Regions from separate parts of the Pseudomonas deceptionensis genome, predicted to be linked through region 3. Evidence: predicted binding sites of a transcription regulator. Region 3 holds the regulator's gene; each other region holds the start of a gene.
The links. Region 3 encodes sigma-54, which starts transcription at its own class of promoters, with help from an activator protein. Its sites were predicted from a motif close to ANTGGCATNNANNTTGCTNT; they were not measured.
Positions count from the first base shown of each region.

Region 1: a site for sigma-54 is predicted at 2,736-2,755, ahead of glnA (glutamate--ammonia ligase). Genes of this name have one in related genera too.
Region 2: a site for sigma-54 is predicted at 3,348-3,367, ahead of glnK (P-II family nitrogen regulator). Genes of this name have one in related genera too.

Region 1 is NZ_FNUD01000002.1:671,770-677,939, reverse strand. Features, by position in the region: gene glnL (nitrogen regulation protein NR(II)) at 1-340, opposite strand, end outside; gene BLW11_RS02850 (cupin domain-containing protein) at 639-1,058, opposite strand; gene glnA (glutamate--ammonia ligase) at 1,232-2,638, opposite strand; gene thiI (tRNA uracil 4-sulfurtransferase ThiI) at 2,971-4,425, shown strand; gene typA (translational GTPase TypA) at 4,566-6,170, shown strand, end outside.
Region 2 is NZ_FNUD01000002.1:1,049,628-1,055,797, reverse strand. Features, by position in the region: gene BLW11_RS04655 (LysR substrate-binding domain-containing protein) at 1-699, shown strand, start outside; gene BLW11_RS04650 (YifB family Mg chelatase-like AAA ATPase) at 710-2,203, opposite strand; gene BLW11_RS04645 (bleomycin resistance protein) at 2,429-2,851, opposite strand; gene BLW11_RS04640 (accessory factor UbiK family protein) at 2,895-3,155, opposite strand; gene glnK (P-II family nitrogen regulator) at 3,572-3,910, shown strand; gene BLW11_RS04630 (ammonium transporter) at 3,945-5,282, shown strand; gene sutA (transcriptional regulator SutA) at 5,764-6,090, shown strand.
Region 3 is NZ_FNUD01000002.1:5,037,668-5,043,837, reverse strand. Features, by position in the region: gene BLW11_RS23355 (hypothetical protein) at 1-275, shown strand, start outside; gene BLW11_RS23350 (superoxide dismutase) at 277-888, shown strand; gene BLW11_RS23345 (ZIP family metal transporter) at 917-1,810, shown strand; gene BLW11_RS23340 (HPr family phosphocarrier protein) at 1,938-2,210, opposite strand; gene rapZ (RNase adapter RapZ) at 2,226-3,083, opposite strand; gene ptsN (PTS IIA-like nitrogen regulatory protein PtsN) at 3,086-3,550, opposite strand; gene hpf (ribosome hibernation-promoting factor, HPF/YfiA family) at 3,563-3,871, opposite strand; gene BLW11_RS23320 (RNA polymerase factor sigma-54) at 3,947-5,440, opposite strand; gene lptB (LPS export ABC transporter ATP-binding protein) at 5,678-6,170, opposite strand, start outside.

The DNA.
Region 1 (6,170 bases), 4.4 Mb from region 3:
GGGGGTGCACTTCAAGCAGCAGCATCGTGCCGCTGTTGCTCAAAATGGGCGTCACGGCGTAATCCACCGTCAGGTTCTGCCCCGTCAGCGAGGTCAGCATGGCTTCGCGCTTGGTGAACGGGTGGGCTTGCTCGACGGCCTGGCGCAACGAGTGCAGGGCTTCGGTAGATTCGGTGAACAGCTCGCTGATGAATTGGCCATGACTGCGTTGACCGCTGATTGCCAGCAGCATTTCCGCCGCCGGGTTCATGTACTCAAGGCGTAAATCCGCATTGAGTAAAAGCGTGGCGGTGGTCAGGTTATCGAGTAACAGTCGGTGCAGGGCGTCACTGATGGTCATGGGCCGATCCCGGATTGCGTGCGCGGGTGAGGCGCTGGTGCAAGGAAAATGCAAAAACCAAACCAAGGCTCCGAAAAGAAGCGCTAATCGCCTGAAATAAGGCTTTGGAACTTGTTTGGATAGCGCCGTCGCCCGGCGAGAGGGGCTTTTTGACCCAATTTGGGCTGATTAATGTGTCACTCGGTAATCAGTGCACCAATATAGTGCATATCTGGTGAATGGTTTCAGTTGTTCTCAAATATGAGCTGAACGGTCTGCTTTTGGGCAGCAGGCCGTTCAGAAATCGTGCGCAAGGTGCTTATTGCGAGAGGGGCATGCCAGGGGTGCCTGCGTAGAAGACGATCAGCTCCACGGGCTTGTCGGTGCTTATACCGCGGTGAACGGTGTTGATCACTTCGGGCAATACCTGGCCTGCCTGCACGGTGGTGGTGTGTTTGCCGTCCCGGGTTTCGATCCGCAGCTCTCCCGACAGCACGTAGGCGATATTGGGCATGGGGTGGCTGTGCCAGTTGAGTGCGGTTTTGGCGGGGATGGTGATTTTGAGTACGGTTAATTCAGGTTGGCCGGCCGGGTATGGGGCGTAAGTTGCGCCATCCCAGGTTTTGTCGGTCTTGAGCAGTTGCTCGACCAGTACGCCGGGAGGGTTGTTGCTGCATCCGAGCAATGTGGGGCAGGCAAGCGGCAGGAGAGGGGCTTTGAAGGTATTTGGAAGTGTCATGGCAACGTCCGTTTAATGAGTCGGCTCAAGCTACAGATCACACTTTAGGAGGGATGTCGGGTTGGGGAGATTAATTGGCCGGGAATTGCCGAGGGGGGTAAGACGTAGCGCATAAAAAAGGCCTCCCGAAGGAGGCCTTTTTAAATCACGCCGCTTGCGCGGGTGATTCTGGATTAGCAGCTGTAGTACAGCTCGTATTCCAGTGGGTGTACAAAGGTACGAACCTGGATTTCTTCTTCGCTTTTCAGAGCGATGTAAGCGTCGATGAAATCGTCGCTGAAAACGCCGCCTTTGGTCAGGAACGCACGACCTTTGTCCAGCTCTTCCAGGGCTTCCTTCAGGCTGCCGCAAACTTGTGGGATCTCTTTAGCCTCTTCAGGCGGCAGGTCATACAGGTTTTTGTCAGCTGCGTCGCCAGGGTGAGTCTTGTTCTGGATACCGTCCAGACCAGCCATCATCAGTGCTGCGAAGCACAGGTACGGGTTGGCTGCCGGGTCCGGGAAACGTGCTTCGATACGGCGAGCTTTAGGGCTGGACACGTAAGGAATACGGATCGAAGCGGAACGGTTACGAGCCGAGTAGGCCAGCATTACCGGAGCTTCGAAACCTGGTACCAGACGCTTGTAGGAGTTGGTAGCCGGGTTGGTGAAGCCGTTCAGTGCCTTACCGTGCTTGATGATGCCGCCGATGAAGTACAGAGCGGTATCGGACAGGCCGGCATAGCCTTCGCCTGCGAAGGTGTTCTTGCCATCTTTGGAGATGGACATGTGAACGTGCATACCCGAGCCGTTGTCGCCGTACAGAGGTTTAGGCATGAAAGTAGCGGTACGGCCGTAGGCGTCTGCCACGTTGTGTACGCAGTACTTCAGGGTCTGAACTTCGTCAGCCTTTTTCACCAGGGTGTTGAACTGCACGCCAATTTCGTTCTGGCCGGCAGTTGCCACTTCGTGGTGGTGTACTTCGATAACCAGGCCCATCTCTTCCATGGCGTTGCACATGGAGGTACGGATTTCGTGGTCATGGTCGAACGGCGGAACAGGGAAATAGCCGCCTTTGACGCCTGGACGGTGGCCTTTGTTGCCGCCTTCCACGTCCTGGTCGGACATCCACGAACCTTGTTCGGAGTAGATCTTGAACATGGAACCGGAGATATCGGACTTGAACTTCACTTGGTCGAAGATGAAGAACTCTGGCTCAGGGCCGACGAAAACGGTGTCACCGATACCGGTGGACTTCAGGTATTCCTCGGCACGGGTAGCGATGGCGCGTGGGTCGCGGTCATAGCCTTGCATGGTCGAAGGTTCGATGATGTCGCACACCAGGATCAGCGTAGGCTGCTCGGTGAACGGGTCCAGAACGGCAGTGCTGTCGTCTGGCAGCAGGATCATGTCGGACGCTTCGATGCCTTTCCAGCCAGCAATGGAGGAGCCGTCGAACATTTTGCCGTCGATGAAGAAGTTTTCATCCAGCGCATCACGGGCCGGCATGGTCACGTGGTGCTGAGTGCCTTTGGTGTCAGTGAAGCGCAGATCAATCCACTTGACGTCATGATCTTTGATGAGTTGAACCGACTTCGACATAGTGTCCTCCGGGGTGGCTTAGGGCTGTTGGTTACGTGCCCTTAATAAGTGGTTGATGCCGGCGCGAATACTCTGCCAAGGCAACCTGCCTCACAAGGGAGCAAATTGCATGCCAGTGCCCTGACTTGGGTGTAATGCGCCAATCTTAAGCATTTAAGTGACGCAGACTACCGACTGGCGGTATTTATCGCACTCAAATGAAGCGAAATCTCGCGTTTGTGTTCCATTTTGGTGCGGGCAAAACCGTTTGTACGATAACTGGTTAAACCTTGAGCAATTTCCGCTATAATCCGCGCCCCCCTTTTTTGGCAGGCTGCTCGCGCGCTGTTTTCATGAAACTAATCGTTAAAGTCTTCCCCGAAATCACTATCAAGAGCCGTCCGGTTCGGATGCGTTTCGTCCGTCAATTGGCCAAAAACATCCGTACTGTGCTCCGCGATCTGGACCCGGCTGTGGTGGTGACGGGCGTGTGGGACAACATCGAGCTGCAAACGCGCGTAAGTGACCCCAAAGCCTTGAAGGAAATGACCGAGCGCCTGAGCTGCATGCCGGGCATCGCGCATTTTCTGCAGGTTGACGAGTACCCGTTGGGCGACTTCGACGACGTCGCTGAAAAGTGCAAACTGCACTTTGGCGATGCGCTGGCCGGCAAGATTTTTTCCGTGCGTTGCAAGCGCGGTGGCAAGCACCCATTTACCTCGATGGAAATCGAGAAATACGTCGGCAGCAAGCTGCGTCGTGAGTGTGGGGCGGCTGGAATTGATCTGAAAAAGCCGGAAATTGAAGTGCGTTTCGAAATACGCGACCAACGGTTGTTTGTGATTCACAGCCAGCACGACAGCATTGGCGGCTTCCCGCTGGGCTCGCTGGAGCAGACCCTGGTATTGATGTCCGGTGGTTTCGACTCCACCGTCGCGGCTTACCAGATCATGCGTCGCGGCCTGATGAGCCATTTCTGCTTCTTCAACCTCGGCGGGCGTGCCCACGAGCTGGGCGTGATGGAAGTCGCGCACTATATATGGAAGAAGTACGGCAGCTCGCAGCGCGTGCTGTTTGTCAGCGTTCCGTTCGAAGAAGTTTTGGGCGAAATTCTCGGCAAAGTCGATAACAGTCATATGGGCGTCATTTTGAAGCGTATGATGTTGCGCGCTGCAACCCGTATCGCTGAACGGCTCGACATCGAAGTGCTGGTGACCGGAGAAGCGATTTCCCAGGTTTCGAGCCAGACGCTGCCCAACCTGTCGCTGATCGACTCGGCGACCGACAAACTGGTGCTGCGCCCGCTGATTGCGAGCCACAAGCAGGACATCATTGATCAGGCGGTTGAAATCGGTACGGCCGATTTTGCCAAGCACATGCCTGAATATTGCGGGGTGATTTCGGTCAACCCCAAGACCCACGCCAAACGCAACCGCGTGGAGTACGAAGAACAACAGTTCGATATGGCCGTGCTTGAGCGAGCGCTTGAGCGGGCCAAACTGGTGCCGATTGATCGGGTGATCGATGAATTGGGCCAGGACTTGCAAGTCGAAGAAGTCAGCGAAGTGCTGGCGGGCCAGATCGTGATCGACATCCGTCACCCGGATGCTCAGGAAGATCAACCGCTGGAACTGGCTGGCATCGAAGTACAAGCGATGCCGTTCTATGCACTGAACAGCCGCTTCAAGGAACTGGATGACACCCGTCAGTACCTGTTGTATTGCGACAAAGGCGTGATGAGTCGCCTGCATGCTCACCATTTGCTCAGTGAGGGACATGCCAATGTGCGCGTTTATCGACCGAGCTAAGAGCCCGGGGCTGTATGCCTGTGGCCTGCGTCACCGGCCCCCCGACGCCGCCGTCAAGCTGTAACGGCTTGCACGGACTCTACTGTTAATCGCTGCCTGGACTCAGTCAGCACACCGAATCCTCTGATCGAGATACACAAGTGATCGAAAATCTACGTAACATCGCCATCATTGCTCACGTTGACCACGGTAAAACCACCCTGGTAGACAAACTCTTGCGTCAATCCGGCACTCTGGAGCGCGGCGAGCTCAACGACGAGCGCGTGATGGACTCCAACGACCAGGAGAAAGAGCGCGGTATTACCATTCTGGCGAAGAACACTGCCATCAACTGGAACGGCTACCACATCAACATCGTGGATACCCCGGGCCACGCCGACTTCGGCGGCGAAGTAGAACGCGTAATGTCGATGGTTGACTCCGTTCTGCTGCTGGTTGACGCTCAAGACGGCCCTATGCCGCAAACCCGCTTTGTGACCAAGAAGGCTTTCGAAGCCGGCCTGCGTCCAATCGTGGTTATCAACAAGGTTGACCGTCCAGGCGCGCGTCCGGACTGGGTTCTGGATCAGATCTTCGACCTGTTCGACAACCTGGGTGCTACCGAAGAACAGCTGGACTTCAAAGTGGTTTACGCCTCTGCCCTGAACGGTATTGCTGGTCTTGACCACACCGACATGGCTGAAGACATGACCCCGCTGTACCAGGCGATTGTTGACCACGTTCCTGCTCCACAAGTTGACCGTGACGGCCCGTTCCAGATGCAAATCTCGGCACTGGACTACAACAGCTTCCTGGGCATCATCGGCGTTGGCCGTATTGCTCGCGGTCGCGTCAAGCCGAACACCCAGGTTGTGGCTATCGATGCCGACGGCAAGCGCCGCACCGGTCGTATCCTGAAGCTGATGGGTCACCACGGTCTGCACCGTATCGACGTTGAAGAAGCTTCGGCAGGCGACATCGTTTGCATCAGCGGTATGGATTCGCTGTTCATCTCCGACACTCTGTGTGACCCACTGAATGTTGAAGCGATGAAGCCGCTGACCGTTGACGAACCAACCGTTTCGATGACCTTCCAGGTTAACGACTCGCCGTTCTGCGGCCGTGAAGGCAAGTTCGTAACCAGCCGTAACATCAAAGAGCGTCTGGACAAAGAACTGCTCTACAACGTTGCTCTGCGCGTTGAAGAAGGCGACACCGCTGACAAGTTCAAAGTGTCTGGCCGTGGTGAGCTGCACTTGTCGGTACTGATCGAAACCATGCGTCGCGAAGGCTTCGAAATGGGTGTTGGTCGTCCGGAAGTGATCATCCGCATGGTTGACGGCGTTAAGCACGAACCGTACGAAAACGTAACCATCGACCTGCCAGAAGAATCGCAGGGCGCAATCATGGAACAGATCGGTATCCGTAAAGGCGATCTGACCAACATGGTTCCGGATGGCAAGGGCCGTGTTCGTCTTGAATACAACATCCCTGCACGTGGCTTGATCGGTTTCCGTAACGAGTTCCTGACTCTGACTTCGGGCGCTGGCATCCTGACCTCGATCTTCGACCGTTACGACGTGATGAAGTCGGGCGACATGTCCGGCCGTCAGAACGGCGTTCTGGTTTCGGTTGCTACCGGTAAGGCTCTGACTTACTCGCTGGAAACCCTGCAGGCTCGCGGCAAACTGTTCCTGGGTCACGGTGAAGACGTGTACGAAGGTCAAATCGTCGGCATCAACAGCCGCGACAACGACCTGGGCGTT
Region 2 (6,170 bases), 4.0 Mb from region 3:
GAAGGCTTTGCCGCCCTGGAACGGGCCTGTACCACCCTGCGCGCCGAAGATGACATCTTGCGCATGAAAGCTCCTTCAACCCTGACCATGCGCTGGCTCCTGGCCCGCCTGAGCCGCTTTCGTCACTTGCAGGCCGGTAACGAGGTGCAACTGACCAGCGCCTGGATGGACATTGATCATGTGGACTTCAATCAGGAACCGTTCGACTGCGCCGTGCTGCTGAGCAACGGCCACTTCCCGCCTGACTGGGAAGCCACGCTGCTGTTCCCGGAGATGCTGATTCCGGTCGGCGCCCCCAACTTGCAGGATGAACACCCCTGGGACGCCAAGCGGCTGGCCGCCACTGAATTGCTGCACCCCACACCCGATCGTCGTGACTGGCGCCGCTGGCTCGACTGCATGGGCCTTGACGACCAGGTGTCGCTCAAGGGCGGGCAAGTCTTCGACACCCTGGAGCTGGGCATGATTGCCGCTGCCCGGGGCTATGGCGTATCGATGGGCGACTTGCTGATGGTGGCCGAAGACGTTGCCCAGGGCCGCTTGAGCCTGCCATTCAAGGCCGCGGTGGCCAGCGGTGAAAATTACTATCTGGTCTGGCCCAAGACCCGCCCCGGTGGAGAGCGCCTGCGGCGCCTCAGCGATTTTTTGCAACACGAAGTCGCCGCGATGGAACTGCCGGTAGTGCAGCGGTTGGGGTAAGCCGGCGCGATCACACGCTCACCGGTCGATACTGCAATGCCTCCGCCAGGTGCTTGCGCTCAATGCTTGGCGCCTGCTCCAGATCCGCCAGGGTGCGCGCCACCTTGAGCAACCGGTGCGCGGCCCGAAGTGACAAGGTCATTCGCTCGCAGGCCGCCTCCAGCCATGCAGTGTCGACGTCACTCAAAGTGCATTGGGCCCGCACGCCTGGCAGGTCGAGAAAGGCATTGGCGCAGCCCTGGCGTTGCAACTGGCGCTCACGGGCCGCCGCCACCCGCACGGCCGCACTGGCCGTGGTGTCGTCCGAGGCGCGAGGAGGGTTGAGCGCGGTGCTTTCGCGGGCCACGGTCAAATGCAGATCAATGCGATCCAGCAAAGGGCCGGAGAGTTTGTTGCGATAACGCTGGATCTGTTCCGGGGTGCAGCGGCAGCGGCCCGTGGGCTCACCCAGATATCCACAGGGGCAGGGATTCATCGCCGCAACCAGCTGGAAGCGCGCCGGAAAACGCATACGGTCCCGGGCACGGGCGATCACGATAAAGCCTGACTCCATAGGCTCTCTCAACACCTCCAGCACCTTGCGATCGAACTCGGGAAGCTCATCGAGAAACAACACCCCGTGATGGGCCAGGGTAATCTCGCCGGGTTGCGGCTTGGAGCCGCCGCCCACCAACGCCGGGCCTGAGGCAGAATGGTGCGGCTGGCGAAACGGGCGCTGTGGCCAGCAACTCAACGGCACATGGCTGGCCACCGACTGGATGGCCGCCACTTCCAGCGCCTCTTGCTCGTTGAGTGGCGGCAACAAGCCTGGCAGACGGCTGGCCAGCAGGGTTTTGCCGGTGCCGGGTGGGCCGGTGAACAATAAATTGTGGCTGCCCGCTGCGGCGATCAAGAGCGCCCGCTTGGCTGACAGCTGCCCCTGAACATCGCTCAAGTCGGGGTAGGGCTTGCCCGCCTGCAGCAATCCGCTGGCGACATAGGGCTCGATCACCGAGCGCCCGGCGAAATGCGCCACCACCTGCAACAGGTGTTCGACCGCGATCACCCGCAATCCGGATGCCAGGCAAGCCTCTTCGGCATTGGCCAGCGGCACCACCAGGGCCCGGCCCGCCGCCCGCGCCGCCAATGCGGCAGGTAATACGCCCTGAACGGGCCGGATAGCGCCCGACAGGGCCAACTCCCCCAGACACTCCACCTGCTCCAGCGCCGCAGCAGGCAACTGCCCGCTGGCCGCCAGAATGCCCAGCGCAATGGCCACATCAAAGCGCCCGCCGTCCTTGGGCAGATCGGCGGGTGCGAGATTGAGAGTGATACGCCGGGCCGGGAAATCAAGCGCGCAGTTAAGGATCGCGCTGCGCACCCGGTCCTTGCTTTCTTTAACCGCTGTTTCGGGCAATCCGACCAGGGTTAACGCCGGCAACCCATTGGCCAGATGTGCCTCGACCGTAACGGCTGGCGCCTCTACGCCGACCTGGGCGCGGCTGTAAACGATAGCCAGAGCCATGACTCATTCCTTGAGTTCGAAAAGAACGCATCCTGCGCGAGTCGTCAGCCAAGGTCAGGGGGGGAATGGATACGGGATGTGAATGGGTACGCGAAACGCTGGAAACTCCAGACTTGTTCGCGATGCCGGAAACCTGGTTCATCTGACGGTACGAGGCGATGCCATCGCTGGCAAGCCAGCTCCCACAGGAGTAATTGGGGCTGACTGGTTTTTCCTGCCCGTGACCTATAGCGCTTTGATTCCCAGATCCTCAGCAAAGCGCAACAAGTAGCCATCCGGGTCGAGCACCAAAAAGTTGCGCTCGCCAATCAGCATGTCGTTGCTGCGATACCAGCGTTCTTCAAGGGGTTTGCGCAAGGTGTGGCCTGCCGCTTCAAGGCGGGCAATCAGGCTCTGGGCGTGCGGGCACTTGATCGAGAGGTTCATGCCGCGACCGAACGGCGGCTCCAGCGGACCGACACGCCAGGACGACTCTTCATGGTCGTCCTGCTCCAGCATCAACTGGCTGCCATGAAACGACAAAAACGCAAAATGATGCTCGGGCCGTTGGTACTCGATCCTGAAGCCGAGCACCTCACAGTAGTAGTGAAGGCTACGGGCAAGATCCGAGACGATCATCTCGGGCACCAGCGGGTTCATGACCAGCATATGAAAACTTCCTTGTTTTTGTGAAACGCACCGCCGTTGAGCATTACTCGGTCGGTGGCAACAGTCTGGCTTCCAGCTCGGCCACTTTGGCCTCCAGGCTTTCGAGGCGCGCACGGGTGCGGGCCAGGACCACCATCTGACTGTCGAATTCTTCGCGGCTCACCAGGTCCAGTTTACTGAAGCCACTTTGCAGCAACGCTTTGAACTGGCTTTCGATTTCGTTGCGCGGCAGCGCGGTTTCGCCGCTGAACAAGCGTGAGGCGTGGCCACCAAGGGCGTCGAGAAGGTCTTTGGGCGCAAGCATGGGTAAGGTCCTTAAAACTGATGGCGCCGAGTGTATCACGGGGTCTCACGGCTCATTGCCGGCGGACTTCTGCACATTTTTCGCGCACCCCCGGTACCGGCCACGCACCATCTTCGCGCACAAACACCCCGGTAAATCAGGCAAAAAGCCATCAACTTCCCATAAATCGCTGTAATTGCTGACTTTTCCAGACATGGCAAGGTTTCTGCTTAGTCGTACATGACTCATGCACTGATGCAGCAGCTGTGACGAAGGCAGTGCGGCAGGTGGTTCAAGGAGTGTTTTCATCACCCGCGACTTACACACGTTGTGCAGCCTGAAGAAGGCTAACGACGCGTTACAAAGCCAGACACTGCGCTTAGACTTGAGCCGGGTTTGTTTTCCTGGGGCAAGTCCACCAATTCGGGAGAAGTTTCATGAAGCTAGTCACCGCCATTATCAAGCCGTTCAAGTTAGACGACGTGCGCGAGTCGCTGTCCGAAATCGGCGTACAAGGCATTACCGTTACTGAGGTCAAAGGCTTCGGCCGGCAGAAGGGTCACACCGAGCTGTATCGCGGCGCGGAATACGTGGTCGATTTTCTGCCAAAGGTGAAGATTGATGTCGCCATTGACGACAAGGATCTTGATCGGGTTATCGAGGCGATAACCAAGGCTGCCAACACCGGCAAGATTGGTGACGGCAAGATTTTCGTGGTCAATCTGGAACAGGCTATTCGCATCCGTACCGGCGAAACCGATACCGACGCAATCTAAGCCGCCAAACCCCAACGCCCCAGGAGAAAACACTATGACTCTGCGTAAAATCGCAGGGCTCGGAGCCCTGCTGTCCGTCGTAATGCCTGGCCTGGCCATGGCTGCAGACGAAGTGGCTGCTCCAGTCCTCAACTCCGGCGACACCGCCTGGATGCTGACTGCAACCGCTTTGGTGCTGTTTATGACCATTCCAGGCCTGGCGCTGTTCTACGGCGGCATGGTGCGCTCCAAAAACATTCTTTCCGTGATGATGCAGTGCTTCGCCATTACCGGTCTGATCAGCATCCTGTGGGTCATTTATGGCTACAGCATCACGTTCGACACCACTGGCATGGAGCAGGGCGTCACCAACTTCAATTCGTTCATCGGCGGGTTCGGCAAAGCCTTCCTGGCGGGTGTAACGCCGGCAAGCCTGACCTCATCCACCGCGTTGTTCCCGGAAGCCGTGTTCATCACCTTCCAGATGACCTTCGCCATCATCACCCCGGCACTGATCGTCGGCGCCTTCGCCGAACGCATGAAGTTCTCAGCCATGCTGATCTTCATGGGTGTGTGGTTCACCCTGGTCTATGCGCCGATTGCGCACATGGTGTGGAGCGGCAACGGCGGCCTGCTGTGGGATTGGGGCGTACTCGACTTCGCAGGCGGCACCGTGGTGCACATCAACGCCGGTATCGCAGGCCTGGTGGCGTGCATCGTGCTCGGCAAGCGTAAAGGCTACCCAAGCACCCCGATGGCCCCGCATAACCTGGGTTATACCCTGGTGGGCGCTGCCATGCTGTGGATCGGCTGGTTCGGCTTTAACGCAGGCTCCGCCGCTGCGGCCAACGGCACTGCCGGCATGGCGATGCTGGTGACTCAGATCGCAACCGCCGCCGCCGCACTGGGCTGGATGTTTGCCGAGTGGATCACCCACGGCAAACCAAGCGCACTGGGCATCGCCTCGGGCGTGGTTGCAGGTCTGGTAGCCATCACCCCGGCTGCAGGCACCGTAGGCCCAATGGGCTCGATCGTGATCGGCCTGTCGGCTGGCGTCATCTGCTTCTTCTGCGCCACCAGCCTCAAGCGCAAGCTGGGCTATGACGACTCGCTGGATGCATTCGGCGTACACGGCATCGGCGGCATCGTCGGCGCTCTCCTCACCGGTGTATTTGCAGCCCCGGCACTGGGCGGCTTCGGCACCGTGACCGACATCGCAGCCCAGGTCTGGATCCAGTTCAAAGGCGTCGCCTTCACTGTGGTCTACACCGCGATTGTGACCTTCATCATTCTCAAGGTACTGGATGCCGTGATGGGTCTGCGTGTGGCTGAAGAGGAAGAGGCTGTCGGCCTCGATCTGGCCCAACACAACGAACGTGGCTATAACCTGTAACCACCCCCAAAAAAAACCCGGTTCGCCGGGTTTTTTTTTGCCTGAAACAAGACGATTTTCGCGCCAAAGAAAAGATTTCTCCTGCGCGTTACAGGGGTCGACAAGTTCTACGCTTGTTTATGCGACGGGCGCTTGCAGCGCAACTCGACTATTAGCCGCTTTGCTTTTTTCTTCAGCACGCTAGAATGCGCGCCGAAGGGCAGAAAACAATGCTCGAGTACGACGAAGGCGAGGATGATCTCCCGACGCTTTCAAGGCCCGTGTGCCGTGCTGCTGGAGCATCTGGCACTGGGCGCCTGGCAAAGTGTTTATTCAGGCGAACACCGTGATAATGGCGGTGTTCACCAAGCCCTCTTCACCTTACAACGATGAAGAGGTGTGAGCCGCGGTTTGCCCAAGGCTACTTTTTCACCAGTAGTGGTCGACAGTCGCCACAACTGGTCTATAACTAATCTGCTTTACGTATGTCATGGGGTAGAACATGAGCGACGACGATCTGGAAAATGATGACCTCGAAGTAGGCGAAGACGACGATACCGAAGAGGGCCTGGAAACGGCCGCTGAGGACGTTGCTGACGACGACGGTGGCGAAGATGCGCCGGCCCCTGCGGCCAAAGGCAAATCCAAGGCTGCAGTGTCGGTTGATGACCTGCCCAGTGTAGAAGCCAAAAACAAGGAGCGTGATGCTCTGGCCCGCGCCATGGAAGAGTTTTTGTCCAAAGGCGGCAAGGTGCAGGAAGTTGAGGCCAACGTGGTGGCTGACCCACCCAAGAAGCCTGACAACAAGTACGGCAGCCGCCCTATTTAAGGGCAAGTTGCTGGCTTGAAGAAAAAACCCGCCGTCGCTGCGGGTTTTTTTGTGCCCCCTGTGTAGCCGCTGACGAGGGA
Region 3 (6,170 bases):
CGGACCTGCACTTGCGTCTTAACCAGCCGGAGGAAAGCGTCGAGTACCTCTGCGCGATCCATCAGCGCTTATTGCAAACCATGCAGAACGCCCGTCTGTCGTCAGCGCTGCGTGAAGCAGCGTTGCGTCAGAGCAGTAAAACCTATGTCGAGCTTTTGAATTTCATCAGTGAGCACGGCGAATACCCGCGCTCCAATCTTTTGCTCAAAAGCAATGTGGCTCAGACCAGCCATGAGTTTTCGACAGTTAGCGGCCATCACTTAGGAGCACATTGATATGACTTTTGCCTTGCCAGCCCTGCCTTATGCCTACGACGCGCTTGAGCCGCATATTGATGCGCAGACCATGGAGATCCATTACACCAAGCATCATCAGACCTACATCAACAACCTGAATGCGGCGGTCGATGGCACGGAATGGGCGCAATGGCCGGTGGAAAAACTGGTGGCCAGTGTTCATCAGTTGCCTGAAAAGCTGCGTGCTGCGGTGATCAACCAGGGCGGCGGGCATGCCAATCACTCGCTGTTTTGGGAAGTCATGAGCCCGGCAGGCGGGGGCAAGCCGGAAGGTGCGCTGGCCAAGGCGGTTGATGAGCAGTTGGGTGGGCTGGAGACCTTCAAGGAGAACTTCACGAAGGCCGCCCTGACCCGGTTTGGCAGTGGCTGGGCATGGTTGAGCGTGACCCCGCAAAAAACGCTGGTGGTAGAAAGCAGTGGCAACCAGGACAGCCCGCTGATGAATGGCAATACACCGATCTTGGGGTTGGACGTGTGGGAGCACGCCTATTACCTGCGTTATCAGAACCGCCGTCCGGAATACATCAATGCGTTTTACAACGTGATCAATTGGCCAGAAGTTGCGCGTCGTTACCACGCGGCAACGGCCTGAGCCCACAAATAAGGATTCAGGCGGGATTATGGGCACGCAACTATTGGCGGTCGGCGGCGTGAGGATGTTTCGCTATGCCCTGGGCACGCTTTTGCTGTTGGCGGGCACGGCGTTGCTGGTGTCCAAGGGGTTGGTCTGGCTGGACCTTGAGCCGCGAATGTTGCGGGCACTGCAGGGTGGGGCGCTCTGTGCGCTGGGTACTGCATTGGGCGCGGTGCCGGTGCTGGTGATCCGCAATATGCCGGTGGCCGTCAGCGATACCTTGCTGGGCTTTGGCGCCGGGGTGATGCTGGCGGCTACCGCCTTTTCGCTGATCGTGCCGGGTATTGCCGCGGCTCAGGGCCTGGGGTTGTCACCCTGGGCCTCCAGTGGTCTGGTCAGTGCGGGTATCATGCTGGGCGCATTTTGCCTGTACCTGGTGGATCGCAAGGTCTCGGGGGGAGGGCCGGAAATACTCGTCAGTCGTCCTGGTGAGCCAGTCATCGCTCCGCGTATCTGGCTGTTTGTGATTGCGATTGTGGCGCACAACATTCCCGAAGGCATGGCGGTCGGAGTGTCGGCGGGTGGCGGTATGCCCGATGCGGATAGTCTGGCGATGGGGATTGCGTTGCAGGATGTTCCGGAGGGGCTTGTGATTGCACTGGTTCTGGCGGGGGCAGGGATGTCGCGGGTCAGAGCCTTCTTGATTGGAGCGGCCTCCGGTCTGGTCGAGCCGGTGTTTGCGGTGCTATGCGCTTGGCTGGTGAACCTTGCCGAAGTGTTGTTGCCGTTGGGGTTGGCCTTGGCGGCAGGTGCGATGTTGCTGGTGGTGACGCAGGAGGTGATCCCCGAGTCGCGGCGCAATGGTCACGACAAGCTGGCGAGCCTGGGGTTGTGCGTCGGTTTTTGCCTGATGATGGTGATGGACACAGCGTTGGGTTGAGGTAGGGAGCGCTGAACCTGTAGCCGCTGCCGAAGGCTGCGATCGCTCGCGCTCTTGATACTGATAAAGGTCCTGCGGACCTTATCGCAGCCTGCGGCAGCGGCTACAGGTTGAGTCTGCCAGTGGCTTACTCGCCTTCGTCGAAGAAGTTATTGATCAGCTTGGCCAGTGCATCCAGTGCTTCCTGTTCCTTCTCGCCTTCTGTCTTCAGGTGGATGGTGGTGCCTTTACCAGCAGCAAGCATCATCATGGCCATGATGCTTTTACCGTCGACCATTGATTCAGGTGTGCGTCCTGCTCTTATCTGACATGGATACTGACCCGCGATACCGACGAACTTTGCCGATGCCCGGGCGTGCAAGCCCAGTTTGTTGATGATTTCAATTTCCAGTGCAGGCATCGCAGGGTAGATCCTTCAAGTAAGGTCGCGGTGGCGAACCTGAACGTTCTTCAGAGTTTCTTGCAGGCACTTGCCCAGGCGTTCGGTCAGGTACACGGAGCGGTGATGCCCGCCCGTGCAGCCAATGCCAATGGTCACATAGGCACGATTGCTTGCGGCAAAGCGGGGTAACCACTTAAGCAGGTAGCTGGAGATGTCCTGGAACATCTCTTCGACATCCGGCTGGGCGGCCAAATACTCCGCCACCGGTTGGTCCAGCCCTGATTGTTCCCGCAGCTCGGGTTTCCAATAGGGGTTGGGCAGGCAACGAACGTCAAACACAAGGTCGGCATCCACCGGCATCCCGCGCTTGAAGCCGAATGACTCAACCAGAAAGGCAGTACCGGGTTCGGGCTTGTTCAGCAGACGCAGTTTGATGGTGTCGCGCAGCTGATACAGGTTCAGATTGGTGGTGTTGATGGTCAGGTCGGCCAGGTCGGCGATCGGGCCGAGCAACTGGGTTTCGTCACGAATGGCCTCTGCCAGCGAACGGCTGGCGCTGCTGAGAGGGTGACGCCGACGGGTTTCCGAGAAGCGCTTGAGCAAGGTTTCTTCGTCGGCATCCAGGTACAGGACATCGCACTGGATATGACGGTTGCGCACTTCTTCAAGCAACTGTGGGAAACGAGACAAGTGACTCGGCAAGTTTCGCGCGTCAATCGACACAGCCACCAGCGGCTGTGCCAGTTCGGTATGGATCAGTGCGCGTTCCGCCAGCTCAGGCAGCAAGCCGGCTGGCAGGTTGTCGATGCAATAGAAACCGTTGTCTTCAAGGACGGCGAGGGCGGTGCTTTTACCGGAGCCGGAGCGTCCGCTGACAATAACTAAGCGCATGATTAATGACCGTTCTGTACGTCCAGAACAACCTGATACAGCGCTTCGTTGCTGGGTGCACTGCGCAGTTTTTCGCGCACATCCTTGCGATCGAGCATGCTGGCGATCTGCCTAAGCAGTTCCAGGTGTGCATCGGTTGCCGCTTCGGGCACCAGCAAAACGAAAAGCAGGTCGACCGGCGCGCCATCGATGGCGTCGAAATCTATGGGAGCATCGAGGTGTAGCAAGGCGCTGACTGGCGACTCGCAACCCTTGAGGCGGCAATGGGGTATGGCGATGCCGTTACCAAAACCGGTTGATCCCAGTTTTTCACGGGCAATAAGGCTCTCGAAAACGTCCTGCATTTCCAGACCAGGCACTTCTCGGCTGATCAGGTTGGCAATGTGTTCGAGTGCGCGTTTTTTACTGCCGCCCGGCGCGTTCACCAAGGAACGGCCGGGGGTCAGGATACTTTCAAGTCGGATCATGGGTAGGGAGTATTAACGACCGGTTGCGCCCTGGAGCAGGCTTTGGGTCTTTTCCTTATGCTTTTTCAGTTGGCGATCAAGCTTGTCAGTGAGCAGATCAATGGCGGCATACATGTCGTCATGCTCGGCGTTGGCAACGACTTCTCCTCCATGGATGTGCAAGGTGGCTTCGATTTTCTGTTTCAGTTTTTCGACCGCCATCGTTACCTGTACGTTGGTAATCTTGTCGAAATGACGCTCCAGTCGGTCGAGTTTTTCGCCGATGTAAGCGCGTAGCGGTTCGGTGACTTCCAGTTGGTGTCCACTGATGTTGACTTGCATACAGTTTCTCCTTTGATGCCATTGCATAAAGCGGCAGGCCGAGCAGCCTGCCACTGAAACGCCGGGGTCCGTGGCTTACATCAAACGCTTGCGTTCGCTCGAAGGCGCTATCCCTAGGGATTCGCGGTACTTGGCGACGGTGCGACGGGCTACCTGAATACCTTGTGCCTCCAGTAAACCAGCGATCTTGCTGTCACTCAACGGCTTTTTCTGATTTTCAGCGGCAACCAGTTTTTTGATGATGGCACGGATGGCGGTGGAGGAGCATTCACCGCCTTCGGAGGTGCTGACGTGGCTGGAGAAAAAGTACTTGAGCTCATAAATACCGCGCGGGGTATGCATGAACTTCTGCGTCGTAACCCGGGAAATGGTGGACTCATGCATGCCGACGGCTTCTGCAATGTCATGCAGTACCAGTGGCTTCATGGCCTCGTCGCCATACTCCAGAAAGCCGCGTTGATGCTCGACGATTTGAGTCGCCACTTTCATCAGTGTTTCGTTGCGGCTTTGCAGGCTTTTGATGAACCAGCGCGCTTCTTGCAGCTGGTTGCGCATGAAGGTGTTGTCGGCGCTGGTGTCGGCGCGGCGCACGAAGCCTGCGTACTGCGGGTTGACCCGCAGGCGTGGCACGGACTCCTGGTTGAGCTCTACGAGCCAGCGTTCGTTGTCCTTGCGCACGATCACGTCAGGTACGACGTATTCCGCTTCGCTGGACTCGATTTGTGAACCCGGGCGCGGATTGAGGCTTTGCACCAGCTCGATGACCTGGCGCAGCTCATCTTCCTTGAGTTTCATGCGGCGCATCAGCTGGCTGTAGTCGCGCGCACCCAGCAGGTCGATGTAGTCCGTGACCAGGCGTTTGGCTTCGTTCAGCCAGGGCGTCTTGGCCGGGAGCTGGCGCAGTTGCAGCAACAGGCACTCGCCCAGGTTGCGTGCGCCGATACCGGCCGGTTCGAATTGCTGGATGCGGTGCAGAACGGCTTCGATTTCATCGAGCTCAATGTCCAGTTCCGGATCGAACGCCTCGAGAATTTCTTCGAGGGTTTCGTCCAGGTAGCCCTGGTTATTGATGCAGTCGATAAGGGTCACACCGATCAGGCGGTCGGTGTCGGACATCGGTGCCAGGTTCAGTTGCCACAGCAAGTGACTTTGCAGGCTTTCGCCGGCAGAGGTGCGCGTGGTGAAGTCCCACTCGTCATCGTCGCTGCTTGGCAGGCTGCTGGCGCTGGTCTGGTAGATGTCTTCCCAGGCAGTATCGACAGGCAGCTCATTGGGGATGCGGTCGTTCCAGTCGCCTTCGTCCAGGTTATCTACAGTCGGCGCGGATTCCTGGTAAGTGGGTTCCTGAATGTCGGAGTTGGGTTTTTGCTCGATGTTGTCGGCCAAGGGGTCTGCATTGTCGAAGTCGTCGCCTTCTTCCTGGCGTTCGAGCATCGGATTGGACTCCAGGGCTTCCTGGATTTCCTGTTGCAGGTCGAGGGTCGACAATTGGAGCAGGCGGATGGCCTGTTGCAGCTGAGGTGTCATTGTCAGCTGCTGGCCCATTCTCAGGACTAGCGATGGTTTCATGGCAGGGGCTTAACACCTTATTCGCCGGCGCGCATGGCGCCATCCACTACAGGGGCGCGTGCGCGCCAAACTTAAGCAAATTATATGCCTGAAACCGGTGCGTTTGCCTAGGGGTGTTCTGAATTAGTTTATTTGCTGCGGAACCAATTCAGGGCGCCCGATCGGGCGCCCGGGTAATACAAGCATACGGGCTTTGTGCGGGTACTGGCACTTTGGTAGTGCAGGGGGCGCCTGGTCTTACAGGCGGAACTCGTGGCCCAGATACACTTCTCTCACCAACTTGTTGGCCAGAATCGTTTCAGCATCGCCTTCAGCGATCAATTGCCCGTCGTTAACGATATAAGCGGTTTCGCAGATATCGAGGGTTTCACGAACGTTGTGATCTGTGATCAGCACGCCAATGCCTTTGGCTTTGAGGTGGTAGATGATTTGCTTGATGTCGCCGACCGAGATCGGGTCAACGCCGGCAAAGGGTTCATCGAGCAGGATGAACTTGGGTGCGGTGGCCAGTGCGCGGGCGATTTCTACCCGGCGGCGTTCGCCACCGGACAGGCTCATGCCCAGGTTGTCGCGGATGTGGTTGATGTGGAACTCCTGCAACAGGCTTTCCAGCTCTTTGCGCCGACCTGCCTTGTCGAGCTCTTTGCGCGTTTCGAGGATTGCCATGATGTTGTCAGCAACCGACAGCTTGCGAAAGATCGAGGCTTCCTGGGGCAGGTAGCCAATACCG